One region of the Lactobacillus xylocopicola genome, then DNA from elsewhere that is predicted to be linked to it. Evidence: riboswitches for the same ligand, from Rfam matches in the RefSeq annotation. Region 1 holds a riboswitch; the other holds the start of a gene.

Region 1 (7,217 bases):
CGCTGCTTTCCTGAACTTTAGGTGAAGCCTTTTTTTAAAAAAATCATACCAAACAAAAAAGATGATGGCGAGTATGCCACCATCTTCTCAGTTCAACTGTTAACTATTTAACAGCCTCTTTCAGCGCCTTACCAGGTCTAAAAGCTGGCACAACACTAGCTGGGATTTCAATTTCATCACCAGTTTGCGGGTTGCGTCCTTTACGGGCTGCACGTTGACGTACTTCAAAAGTACCGAAACCAATCAATTGAACTTTTTTACCACTAGAAAGATTCTCTTGGATTGAACTAAAAATTGCATCAACAGCTGTTGCCGCATCTTTTTTAGTCAAGTTAGTTTTTGATGCAACTTCAGTAACTAATTCTGCTTTATTTGCCATCTGGAATTCACCTCCCCTGATTAAATCTCCAAGTGGAGATTCGTAACTTATCCCTCAAAAGAGGAACAAGGAATAAATGATCATGACTAACCATTATTTCCCTTGTTTTCAAAATAGCACAAAACCCTTACTACAACAAGCATTTTCTTCAAAAAATGTGCTTTTTATCTACTTGCAAGATACAAACTATTTTCTCTTGCGCGCAATGATCTTAATTGGGGTTCCCGTAAAATCAAAATTATCGCGCAACTGATTAATCAGGAAACGTTGGTAAGAAAAATGCATTAATTCAGCATCGTTAACAAAAACTACGAAAGTAGGTGGCTTAGTTGAAACTTGGGTCATATAGTAAACCCGGAGCCGCTTACCCTTGATCATCGGCGTAGGTACCAGCTTACTGGCTTCAAGTAGCAAATCATTCAGCACACTCGACTTAATTCGCTGAGTCTGATTATGGTGAACCATCTTAACCAATTCAGGTAGTTGGGCGATTCTCTGCCCGGTCTTAGCTGAAACAAAGACAATTGGCGCATAATCTAGATACTGCAATTCCTCACGAATGGTCTGCTCAAATTCTTTACCACTGCTACTGGTTTTCTGGGGCAGATCCCACTTATTAACTACAATAATAATTCCGCGCCCCGCTTCATGGGCATAGCCGGCTACGTGCTTGTCTTGTTCCCGGATACCGGTACTTGCATCAAGCACCAAGCAAACCACATCTGAGCGTTCAATGGCTCGTATAGCCCGCATTACAGCATACTTTTCGGTCTTTTCATAAACTTTGCCCCGCCGTCTGATACCAGCCGTATCAACAATCTGAAACTTAGTCCCACTGTCATCAACAAAGGGCGTATCAACGGCATCACGGGTCGTGCCCTCTTCATTGTTGACAATTACGCGCTGCTCACCCACCAGTCGGTTAACGATTGATGACTTGCCAACATTGGGCCGTCCAATGACGCTGAACGAAATTCGTTCCTCGTCTTGTTTGGCTAAATCTCTTGGTAATTCACTGACAATTCGGTCAAGTAAGTCGCCAATGCCGGTGCCATGAACACTGGAGATGGGAATTGGTTCTCCTAAGCCTAAACTATAGAAATCATAGATTTCTGCTCGTTGCTCGGGGTTGTCGGCCTTATTGACCGCCAAAATGACCGGCTTTTTAGTTCGATAGAGCAACTGCGCAATCCGTTCATCGAGATCAGTTAAATGGTTGGCTACACTTGTTAAAATGACGATTACATCCGCTTCCTCGATTGCAATTTCTGCTTGAGCACGGATTTCCTCCTCGATATGACCATTTTCCCAGGTAATCCCACCTGTATCAATTAGATCAAACTTGTGCCCCAACCACTCCGCCTGCGCATAATTACGGTCGCGAGTAACACCCGGTTTGTCTTCAACAATGGCCAGGCGCTCATTGATAATCCGGTTGAAAAGCGTTGATTTACCTACATTGGGTTGTCCTACAATAGCAACTACGGGTAAAACCATATTTTCAGCCTCCTTAAAATAAAAAAAGCCGACTTGACCAAGTCAGCTCTTTTATTACAACTATTGACGATCTTTTAATTGGTCACCGATAATGTCGCCCAATGCAAAGCCACCATCATCATTATTCATATACTTGTTGTTAGCTGCATTGTGATTATATGAACCGTTTGAATGAGATCCTTCGTGGTCTGAACCCTTAGAATCAGCAGCCTTCATTGAAAGGGAGATTCTACGCTCATTTGGATCGATGTTCAAAACCTTGACTTTAACTGTCTGACCTACTTCTAAAACATCGCTAGGCTTATCTACGTGCTTGTATGATATTTCTGAAACGTGGACTAAGCCTTGAATACCATCAGCAACTTCAACGAAGGCCCCAAAGTTAGTCAATGACTTAACTTCACCTTCAAAGATGTCGCCTTCGTGCAATTCTGCTGTTGCTTGTTCGAATGGAGAAGGTTCAGTCTGCTTAATTGAAAGGGAGATGCGATGTCTATCATCATCAATACCGATTACCTTAACTTTAACGTCTTGACCAGTCTTTAAGACATCGCTAGGCTTGTCAACATGCTTGTATGAAATTTCGGAAATGTGAACCAAACCGTCCACACCACCAACATCAACAAATGCACCGAAGTTAGTTAAACGAGAAACTGTACCTTCGACAACATCACCAACAACTAATTGTGATGCTACTTTATCAAAGGCTTCTTCACGCTCTTCTTCAATTAAGTCCTTATGAGAAAGAATTAACCGATTCTTACTTGGATCAATCTCGGTAATCTTAAGTTTCATGGTTTGACCAATGTATGGCTTAAGATCTGAGACGTAACGGTTGGAAATAAGTGAAGCTGGCAAGAATCCTCTTGTACCAACATCAACTAACAAACCACCACGTACTGATGAAGTAACAGTACCTTCGATAGTATTGCCTGCTTCAAAGTCCTTTTGTAATTCGTCGTAAGCTTCTCTTTCCTTCAGACGGGTAACGGAGAAGAAGAACTCACCATTCTCCTTATCGCCACCAGCTTTTCTTAAGACTAAAGCCTTAAACTTGTCTTCTGGCTTAACTGCACTACGAAGGTCAAGGTTGCGATCTGACGTGAATTCGCGACGTGGAATAACACCTTCGATACCAGCATTGGTTACACCAACATCGATTTGACCTTCTTCAACGTCCAGGACTTCAACATCTACAATATCGCCGACCTCAACTCCTTGCATTTGCTTTAGTGCATCTAAAAATTGATTACTGTTTTCTGACATTATTTACCTCCCAATATCATAACCTAATTTTAAATGAAAGTTAGATATTTTTCTACTGTTTTATCCCCTTTTTTGTAGTTTTTTTTGACTTTTTTTGATTTGCCGCAAAATTTTGTTAACTACTTCGGCAATTGTCATGGAAGTTGTGTCAATTTCGACCGCATCTACTGCCTTTTTTAGGGGTGAAATTGCCCGGTGCGAATCCTTATAATCACGAGCGGCAATATCCGCTTCAATTTCAGCTACAGTTTTAGTCGTCTTAATGCCCTGCTCCTCTAAGTCCAACATCCGTCTCTGGGCACGCGAACGAGCCGAAGCCACCAAAAAAATTTTTACTTGCGCATCCGGTAATACCGTTGTGCCAATATCCCGACCATCCATTACTACATCTACTTTTCCGGCCATCTGCCGTTGCAAACTTACCATCTTTTGACGCACACCACTAAGGGCGGCAACTTGTGAGACCTTGGCAGAAATTTCGGGTTTACGAATTTCATGAGAAATATCCCTTGTACCAACCAAGACATGCTGTTGACCGGCAATATTTCTAAGCTCGATCCCCGTCTGTTCTACTAGGGCTAAAATTCCCGCTTCATCTCCATAATCGAGTCCGTGGCTACGCGCCAGAAACGTACAGGCCCGGTACATTGCGCCAGTATCAATATAAGTAAAACCTAATTTTTGCGCAATTAATTTTGCGACTGTGCTTTTTCCAGCTGAGGCTGGACCATCAATTGCTACCTGCATTCCAATCAAAAAGGGACGTCAAAGTCCCTCCCCTTTCTATCAATTATCTTACTTTAAGTGTTTGCCCGGCTCTAATCTGTCTATCTGGACCAAGCTGGTTGAGTTGGGCTAAGTCGTCAACAGTGACGTTGAATCTACTTGCAATACTAGTTAAAGAATCACCACTTTTAACCAAATATTCCTTAGGTTCAGACGTGGCCTGTTTAACTTTTGCCTTATTGGGCTTTTTAGCCTTTGACTCAGGCTCAGGCTGTACTTTATGCTTGGGTTGGCTGTGGGTCTTCGTGCGCTGCGTCTTCTTAGGCTGGCTACTTTGGCGACTAGAGCGAAATTCACCTGCCTGATTGTTTACCCGTCCGCTTGAAGCTAACTGGTGTACCACAAACACTAACGCGACCAGGACAACTGTAATCAGGGTCAGCAGGATAAACCAAGTCCTCGACACCGTTCGATGAATCACTGTTCTAGGCTCAACGGGACGCTGGTAATGTTTATAAGGACCTGTTCGTTTCTGCTTCATCTAAAAACCTCCTTCACTCGACTTGCTTAATTTTAGCATATTTACCTTTTAAATTGGATAAAAAAATCGGTCAAATTACTGACCGATTCTTAAGCTTAGTTTTTTAACTTGAAATACTTACGAACAAAGGGCTTAAGATTGCGTAAGACAGTCTCAAAGAGCAGGTAAACAACTATCCCGTTAATTGCCCCCTTGAGCAGGTTGAATGGCACAATGATACCGAATATGTAGGCACTCATTGAAGGGATATGAAGGAGTTGCCCCAAATACACCTTTTCGGTAAAGGAGAGTAAGCCAGCATAACCGTTGATCGCTGGTAGATTGGCTACCGTTGTCACCGCATAGATTGGTGTCAAAATAAAAGCGTTGAAAGTTGCAAGAACTGCTGTCATGGCAATGATTCCTAGTAAAACACCCAAAATTGGTCTTAAGTGACGTTTAACTGCACTCTTTTCGTCAGCATCGATCCCCTTGGTACTATAATAAAACGGTAGCGCAAAGGATAAGGATGCCAGAAGTGCAGCTAATTGACCCACAATACTCGGCAAAGCAAAACCCTTGTAAATTAGGTGAATCAGCATCCTAATGAGCGCAATAAAGATGCCAGGTCCAGCCCCAAATAAAAATGTCCCAATGGTGACTAATACATCTGAAAAGTCAAACTTTAAAAAACTAGCCACGGGCAGCGGAAAAGCAATTTCCATCAGGATAAAAGAAATCGTTCCAATCAACGCATAAGCAATAATATTAGCCAAATTACTGGCATTTTTTTTCTTCAAAACTTACCTCCTAAAGTTAATAGGTCTGTTGCTTCCAGCAACAGACCTATTACAAAGTAAGCTTTAATAAGCTTATTTTAGTTTAGCCTGTCTTCTTTCATCTAGACTCTAACTATCGGTATCTCAAAATAGATTCCACCACTTGCGTGGGTCGTGGACTTACACCACCGGTCGGGATTTGCACCCTGCCATGAAGACAACAAACTTAAATATTTAATTATAAACCCATACTAGTCCACATGTTTTAATCTGTCAACCTCAGCATGAGATAGTTCCCGGTACTTGCCAGAAACAAGCGAATCAAGGGTTAAAAAAGAATACTTTTCACGGGCTAATTTTTCAACCGGGTGCTTTACTGCCTTAAACATCTTTTTCACCTGGTGATAGTGCCCTTCATGAATCGTCAACTGCACGATCTGACTTTTTTTCTTGTGGTCGGTGCGCAAAACTTTGACCTTCGCAGGTGCAGTTTTGCGGTGATCAAGCTCAATCCCACGCGTCAAGCGATTTATTTCTTCTGGTGTTAATTGTCCACTGATCTTCGCCACATATACCTTGGCCACCTTATTGCGCGGATGCATTAACAAGTTCGCCAGTTCACCATCATTAGTCATTAGTAAGAGGCCTGAGGTATCGTAGTCGAGGCGGCCAATTGGATACAAGCGGTAAGGTAAATCCTCAAAGTAGTCAACTACCGTTTTCCGGCCCTTGTCATCACTAGCAGTTGATACCACCCCCCGCGGCTTGTAAAAGATATAGGTATGGTGACTTTCTCGCTCAATTGGTTCGCCGTCAACGGTAATGTTGCTGACAGTTTCAACCTTGCTTCCTAACTCGGTAACAGGCTTGCCATCAACCATGACACGCCCTTCTACAATTAACTTTTCTGCCTTCCGCCGCGAAGCCACACCAGCTTCAGCAATTACTTTTTGCAACCTTTGTAAAACCATTACTGTTCTCCCTTTTGCGCTCCTGCCAAATTTTTATCAGCCTGGCCCTTGGCAGCAAATAGGTCAAGCTCACCCTCAGCACTGATATTACCCTCTTCAAAATCCTCAATTAACGGCAAATCTGCTAGACTTTGATAACCAAAATACTGTAAAAAGTAGTCACTGGTTACATATAAATTAGGATGACCAGGGGCATCCTTTTTGCCTTCGGCCTTAACTAGACCACGCCAGACCAGCGTCTGCAGTGCACCGGCTGAATTGACCCCGCGAATGGCATCAATTTCAACACGCGTGATTGGCTGCTTATAGGCAATGATGGCCAGAATTTCCAAAGCTGACTGACTTAAAGTCTTAGTCATATCTTTTTGGAAAAAACTACCCACCACTTCACCCACTTCCGGACGAGTTGTCAACTTATAACTGTGGTTAATGTGCTGTAGCTGCAAGCCGGAGTCCTGATTTTGCGCTAATTTAGCCGTCAACTGCTTAGCTAATTCCCGCAAGGCTGCATGCTCAACTTGCAGCAATTCACCTAAATCCGCACTGGCAATTCCAGAGTCCCCTGCCACGTACAAGAGTGCCTCTAGTTGCGCCATTTTACTTACCATCACTATCAATTCTTTCTAATTCCAGATCACCAAAAGTACGTGACTGTTCAACTCTAATCTCCTGTTTTTTGCAAAGTTCAAGCAATGCTAAAAACAATCCTATTATATCGGACAGGCTTTTTATCTGGCTAGTACAAGCAAAAAAGCTGACTTTTTGCTGCCGGGCCAGTTGTTCATGCAAAAACTCAATCATCTCGGTAATTGAGGCCTCGCTAATCCCGACTGATACCGCATCAGGTTGCCGAATTTTTAGTCTTTGCAGTACCACTACCAGAGTGCGAGCAAGTTCAGCTGAAGTAATTTGACCAGGTGGAAGCGGATTTACCTGCTTGGTTAGTGGCACACTTTCCTCTTTAGCAGCAGTGATTGGAACCTCGTCATTACGCTTTTTTAAGTAGGTCGACACCTTTTTAAAAACTGAATATTGAATCAGTTGCTGCACCAATTCTTCCCGGGGGTCGACCTCGGGTT
Region 2 (7,217 bases), 520 kb from region 1:
ATATTGAAACCAGACCCAAGGAGTTGACAATTCAAGCTGATCCAGAAAAACTTGTTCGCATCTATAATAACCTGATTAGCAATGCCTTGAAGTATGGTACCGGTGCAAGTCAGATCAACCTAATTGCCAACTTGGTCAACAATAATGAAGTGGAATTGCGGGTAGAAAATAACGGGGCCCAAATTCCGGCCGCATCCTTGAAAAAAATCTTTGAACGCTTTTATCGGGTGGAAACTTCGCGCAATACAGAAACAGGTGGGACTGGGTTGGGCCTATCGATTACTAAGAGTATTGTCGACTTACATCATGGCAAAATCCGTTGTGAATCAGATCCGGATTGGACCAAGTTCATTATTAGTTTGCCGCTAGACCCAAAGAATACTAACACGGTAGCCTAGCTGTGTTATAATTTTGACTGAGATAAAAAACAGAGGGGTATAGCATGAGTATTTCTTTAAATACCTGTATTTTAATTTTGAAAGAACACCACTTGTTGAAATCGAGCGCGGTTCAAGACACGGTTATGACCAGGATGGAGTATGTATCATATGATTCACGCGACATCCAAACGAATACCTTGTTCTTTTGTAAGGGAGCAGGGTTCCGACCGACTTACTTGTCGATGGCGAAAGACAACGGTGCTAATTGTTATGTGGCAGAGCAGCCTTATCCAGAGGGTAAGGGTATGCACGCCTTAATCGTGCGTGACGTGTCTAAGGCAATGGCCTTATTGTCTGCGGCGTTCTTCCGTTTTCCTCAGGATGACTTGTATGTAGTTGGGATCACGGGCACTAAGGGTAAGACAACGACTGCCTACTTTTTAAAGGGGATGCTGGACCAGATCAATGGAGGTAAGACAGCGCTTCTTTCATCGGTTAATAATGTTGTCGGACAGCAGCCTGAAGATACCTTCAAGTCTAGTTTGACCACGCCGGAGTCACTTGACTTATTCCGTGACATGCGCAATGCTGCTGATAATGGAATGACCCATTTGGTGATGGAAGTTTCAAGCCAGGCTTATAAGAAAAACCGGGTATTTGGCCTAACTTATGACCTGGGCTTTTTCCTTAATATTACGCCTGATCACATTGGTCCTAATGAACATCCTAACTTTGCTGATTATTTGCACTGCAAGCTCCAATTACTAGTTAATGCCCGCAAGTGTATCATTAATGCCCAAACTGACCGCTTTAGTGAAGTATATGCGGCAGCGACGACAACCACCGAACCAAATAGTATCTACCTATTTGCCGATGAGCAGTTTGCCAATCCTGAATTGAAAGAAACAATTGATTTTCGATACGCAGCTCAGGAAAGTGACATGGTCCAAACCTGCTTTCAGGTCTTATGTGTAAGTGACAAGGCTAAGGCACTGGAGATTGCCGGTAACTATCGGCTGAAAATGCTGGGTGACTTTAACCAGTCAAACGGTACGGCGGCGATTATTGGAGCTGGTCTTGCTGGTATGAATCATGATGATGCGGCTCGCGGAATTGCTGCAGTGACAGTTCCAGGTAGAATGCAGACAGAGGTTACCCAAGAACATGGAGTTGTAGTTGTTGATTATGCTCACAATGAAGCTTCAATGATGGCTCTAATGGGTTTTATGCAACGTGAATTCGACAATCCCAAAATTATTGTGGTTGTAGGTGCACCCGGCGATAAAGGTGAGTCCCGGCGCGCCGGTTTTAGTCATAGTTTAAATGTCTATGCCGACAAGGTGTTCTTGACGACTGATGATCCGGGCTTTGAGGATCCAAAACAAATCGCTGAAGAAATTAATGCTGGGATCGACCATTCTAGAGTTGAGGTAACTTTTGAACTAGATCGGGCTAAGGCCATTCATGATGCAATTGTTCTGGCAGGCAAAAATGATGTGGTACTTATTTGTGGTAAAGGTGAGGATAACTTCCAGAAAATTCGTGGAATTGACACGCCGTATTTGTCAGACATTACGGTTGCCCAGCAAGCAATTAACGAGTTGGAAGGTCAAGACGAGCACTTTAAGCACTAGAAAAGCGGACAAAATGAAAGATTTCTTTAGTATTATTGGTGGGATGGGAACGATCGCTACGGAGAGCTATGTGCGGATGCTTAACCATCGGGTTAAGATTAGTAGGGACCAGGATTATTTAAACTATCTTTTAGTAAATGATGCTCAAATCCCTGATCGCACAACTTATATCAAGGACCACACCAAGTCTAATTTTTTCTTTGCTTTGCGTGAAGATATTCTGCAACAGGCCCAGCTGAAGCCGGACTTTATGGTAATGCCTTGTAATACGGCACACTATTTTTATGATGATTTGGCTAAACTGACTGATATTCCCTTTTTGAACATGATGCGGATTGCTGTCCACCACTTTGTTGATGAATACCCCCAAGAACAAAGAATTGGTGTCATTGCTACAGAAGGATCAATTTATGACCACCTGTATGTGGATGAGATTGAGAAGGTAAAGCGTACTGTGGAACTGGGCGGACCAGAAATTCAACCGCTGGTTACGAGGTTAATTTACACTAATATTAAGGAAAAAGGGATTGTGGATGCAGAATTATACCATCACATTTTGCGCACAATGCACGATCAATATGGTTGTAAGGTCATTTTATTAGGGTGTACTGAACTGTCTTTAGCTCAGGAAAAAGCACCAGACCACCCGTATCATGTCATTGATCCACAGTCGATTCTGGCTGATGTTGCAATTGAACTTGAACAGCAAATTCGCGCGGGCCAGAACCCAAAAGAAGTAGTACAAAAGTATTTATATCAATAAGATCAGCGATTTTTAAGAGTCGCTGGTCTTTTTTTGACTAAAAGTTGACAAGATGGTCAAATAGTTATACCGTATTAGATAATTAGTACACATCAAATTATGAATGGAGGAACAACTATGCTGTATCTTTTATACACACTTATCGGTCTAGTAATTATTCTGTTAACCAATCTAGTAGTAACGGTCCTTTTAACTTTGAATGACCTTCGTTCTCATCAATGGGAAGATAACGGGCATTTTATCAATGTCTTTAAGAAGTATTTTGGTAAGAATAATAATATTCCGCTGCACTTTGCCGATTGGATGTTATAAATCTGCTAAAAAGTTTTGAAATCACTAACAATATCATTATCGCTGTTGTTTTTCTATCTTAATTATTTCAATGTACTATAATTAGCGTGAGAGATTAATTTTATGTTCGAGGTATTATTATGAAAATTAGTAAAAAACTCATCCTAGGAGCAGTTGCCGGCACCTTGGCTCTCGGTGGTGCGATTCCATTAGCAACCACTACCAGTAACACAGTCACTGCTGCCACTACCACTAATAAATTGAAGTTAGCCCACGGTGCCTATGTTTATAACAAAGCTGGCAAGCCCCTTCGTACTTATCGCGGCAGCACATGGAAGACCCACCTCAAAAAAGGCGCCACCGTTAAATTTACTGGTGCAATCGAACCTGCCGAGCGCAACAGCAAACACTTCTTCTTACTCGACGACGACAACTACAACCAGTCTTGGCTTCCTTATAAACAAATAAAGGGGCAATATTACTATGGCATTGGTGCTGGTGGCTACATTAAAGCCAGCAACGTCAGTCAAATCGCTGGCAAGCCGCTGTATACCTCTGAAGCCACGGTGACAATCAAAGATAATTTTACTAACAAGCCGTATGCTGTTGGCATTGGTAAAGATAAAACTACAATTAAGAATGGTAAAACCTTTAAAGTTGACCGTATTACTTCAGTGTCAAGCGATCCTGAAGATCTCATAGAATATCGGGTTAGTGGGACAACAAATGCTTTTATACTCACAGACAGTGTAAAAACTAAACCACGGCAAAATTTAAAAGTCTATACTAAATACACTTATATTTCATTTTTACAAACAGCTGATACTTATGACAATTATGGCTCTAAAAGGGCTACCTCGCTTATTCATTCTACTTTTTTACCAGGGGATATGTATCCTGTCGAAGAATTGACTTATCTATGGATCCCTAGTGAAAATAAAGCAGAATTGTTTTATTTATTGAAATATTCTTGGGAACCATTTACACTCTCTTCACCGGCAAACTACACTGGTAATCCAGGTTATGGCGATGGTCTTGTCTATGTTAAAGCAGACAACACTAAGTATGTATCTGGTTCATTCCTAAAGCCAGATAATACGCCCGAGCAAGCACAAATTGAAGCAAAAACCGCTACTTCAGCAGATAAGGAGGAATTACAAAAATTAATTAGTCAAGCCAAAAACATTCCTACTAAAATGCTAGAAGCAGCTACTAACCGTAATTACCATTATAAATATATTTTACAGTTTGCTAAAGATACGATTAAGTCTACTACAGCAAGCATTTCTGCAGTAAAAAAAGTTGTCTTTCTATTAGATCAGGCACAAAATGATGTCATTAACAAAACAAAAGAGCAAGATGAAATTGATAACATATTAGACGGAACCACGCCGTACATCAATACAACCCCTGGCTTTTATACCAAAAATAGAAAATAGATTTATGTTAGGCAATAAAACAGAAGAAAAGTCTTCTGTTTTATTTTTATATTTTTCCGAACATTTGTTTGACTTTATGGAACCTGTGTCATAAAATGTTTATGATCTCGAGATTAAATTAACTTGTTTTAAAAATTATTTTTATTTGAAAGGAAATCAAAATGAATACAAAATCAAATGCTTCAGTTAGCTTAATGTATACACTAGATGAACATAATAACGGACTTTATCAAAGAGTTGTCCAAAAAGGTAACGTAACTAAAAGTAATTGCTATGCTTTACAGTTATATAAGGGAGGAACTTATGTATTTAAAGCCTCCTTGCAAAGCGACATGAACTTCAATAAGAACACCGTTTTAACATTAACTGGTATTGCTGGTGGTCATACTCAAACCTTTGAATATGCTGGACAAAAAAATTCTTGGTTTGTTGGTACTAAGGGGAAAAAATCAACTGCAGATAATGAAAAACGCTTCTGGGCTTCACAAATAGCTCGAGTACAAATTCCAGATAAAACGACACATACAACTAATATCAATCTGCCACGTCTTTCTTACTTGAATCGTGCAGGTATTGGGAAAAAGATTGATGCTTCTGGGAACTTTACGGAAGAAACTTTCACTGGTAAAGATTTATTCCGATCAGAAGCTGCTGTCTCACCTGATTACACCAAATTTTTATTAGCAACTATTGATACTACAGGGAATGGTTATTTCTTCTTGTACAATTTAGCTACTATTAATCGTGAATTAAATCAGGCTGGAAATTCCGATGTTAATATTGGTAATATTTCTTGTTTAGGTTACTTTGCTATTCCTAATATTACAAATAGATATTCTGGTATTGGCTCAATCCAAGGGTATGACTTAGATGATCGAAACAATATCTATATTTCTAGTCAAAAATCAGGCGAATCTGAACGAAATATTTATAAGATCCCTTGGGGAAAAATTAAAAAGGAAGCTTGAGATCAGATAGCACTAAATAATGAAAACGCGTTAGATACACCAGGATATTACACTGAACTAGAAAGCGTTCAAGTAATTAGTGAAAATAATCTTTACCTAACTGTTTCTTATCATAGAAATTCAGATGATGTAACAACACGTAATCATATTTTTGAAGTTTCTTGGTGAAACGAATAGACCAATCGAACTTAACATAATGCAGTTTAAGCGAAGTAGGTTTAATACTTAGAGCCACAAGGCTCAATTTGGCAATAAATAATTGTTTGTGAATTTTAACCCGTATAGCAAAAGGGAAGACTGAATTAATAGTCTTCCTTTTTTTGCTTACTAGCCAATTTCACAATTAGTACAAATTTTTCTGACATTTTAATGGTTGTAGTATGGGATATCTTGATGAAACTTTGATAAATTGAGTTTCCTACCCATACGACTATTATTGAATAATTTCCTCCTTTAAGTATTGACGATTAAGTAAATCAGGACTATTCTTGATTTAATTGAATACGGTTTCTTCGGGGCAGGGTGCAATTCCCTACCGACGGTGACAACGAGTGCGTTGAAGTCCGTGACCCGCGTTAAGCGGTGGAACTAGTGCAAGTCTAGTACCGACAGTTAAAGTCTGGATGGGAGAAGAACAAATAACAACTAATATTTGACTCGCGCTAGAGCAGACTGAGCTGAAATCATATTTAGTTAATAAAAAAGCGCCCCGTTGATTAACTTCAACGGGGTTTTTCTATGCTTAGGAAGTGAAAAAATTGCAAGATAAAGATTATATGCGGATGGCTGTCAAAGAAGCAGTGAAGGCGCAAGGCATGACCTGGACCAACCCCTTGGTGGGAGCCGTGATTGTCAAAGACGGTCAGGTGCTGGCCACCGGCTACCACCACCAGTACGGGCGTGAACACGCGGAAGTTAATGCGCTGTTGCATTTGACGAAGTTTGAAGAAGCGCGTGGCGCAACGCTCTATGTTACGTTGGAGCCGTGCAGCCACTACGGCAAGCAGCCGCCTTGCTGTAAGAAGGTGGCTGCAGCCGGCATCAAGCGGGTCATTATAGGTCAGGTTGATCCCCACGAAGTTGTAGGCGGTAAGGGAATTAAATATCTCAATGAACATAACGTGGAAACGGAAGTAATCGGTGGCACGGAGTACTTGAATGAGGCGTATAACTTCTTTTACCGTCAGCAACGGCCACTGGTCACCATGAAATATGCAATGTCGCTTGACGGCAAGCTCAATGAGGCTGGGAACAAGCGCACAATGTTGACGGGTGAGGCGGCACAAGATGACGTGCAGCAGTTGCGCCTGCGTAATCAGGCTATCTTGGTAGGTGCAAACACGGTGCGCGTGGACGATCCGCTGCTGACGGTCAGGATTAGGCCCCTGCCGCAACTGCCAATCAGGATTGTGTTAACACGTGATGCCAACCGACTTGATTTGACTAAAAAAATATTCAAGACGCCTGGCCCTATCTGGCTATTGAGTCAAACCGAACTAACGGAACGGCACGAAGAAAACGTGCGCTGTTTTACCGCTGAAAAATGGACGCCAGCGAAAATTGTGCAATTGTTGACCGATCACAACCTGCAGTCGTTACTGGTAGAGGGTGGTAGCAATGTGCAGGCCCAGTTTATTGCAGCCGCCTTGGCTGATGAGGTGGTTGCTTACATTGCACCGACACTGCTTGGTGGGTCAGCACTGCCCGTAGCAATGGGCCAGGAAGCATCACAGAAGGTGCAT

The links. Region 1 has a riboswitch for FMN ahead of R8389_RS03835 (ECF transporter S component). Riboswitches for the same ligand answer to the same signal wherever they lie in the genome.
Region 2: another riboswitch for FMN. It lies ahead of ribD (bifunctional diaminohydroxyphosphoribosylaminopyrimidine deaminase/5-amino-6-(5-phosphoribosylamino)uracil reductase RibD); the one in region 1 lies ahead of R8389_RS03835 (ECF transporter S component).

Annotation. Positions count from the first base shown of each region.
Region 1 is NZ_AP026803.1:748,147-755,363, reverse strand. Features, by position in the region: gene R8389_RS03860 (HU family DNA-binding protein) at 104-379, opposite strand; gene der (ribosome biogenesis GTPase Der) at 566-1,876, opposite strand; gene rpsA (30S ribosomal protein S1) at 1,937-3,142, opposite strand; gene cmk ((d)CMP kinase) at 3,203-3,889, opposite strand; gene R8389_RS03840 (LysM peptidoglycan-binding domain-containing protein) at 3,933-4,409, opposite strand; gene R8389_RS03835 (ECF transporter S component) at 4,505-5,188, opposite strand; FMN riboswitch at 5,274-5,390, opposite strand; gene R8389_RS03830 (pseudouridine synthase) at 5,419-6,138, opposite strand; gene scpB (SMC-Scp complex subunit ScpB) at 6,138-6,746, opposite strand; gene R8389_RS03820 (segregation and condensation protein A) at 6,736-7,217, opposite strand, start outside.
Region 2 is NZ_AP026803.1:225,746-232,962, forward strand. Features, by position in the region: gene R8389_RS01140 (sensor histidine kinase) at 1-398, shown strand, start outside; gene R8389_RS01145 (UDP-N-acetylmuramoyl-L-alanyl-D-glutamate--2,6-diaminopimelate ligase) at 443-2,014, shown strand; gene R8389_RS01150 (aspartate/glutamate racemase family protein) at 2,028-2,777, shown strand; gene R8389_RS01155 (hypothetical protein) at 2,895-3,089, shown strand; gene R8389_RS01160 (SLAP domain-containing protein) at 3,209-4,507, shown strand; gene R8389_RS01165 (helveticin J family class III bacteriocin) at 4,669-5,475, shown strand; FMN riboswitch at 5,980-6,114, shown strand; gene ribD (bifunctional diaminohydroxyphosphoribosylaminopyrimidine deaminase/5-amino-6-(5-phosphoribosylamino)uracil reductase RibD) at 6,225-7,217, shown strand, end outside.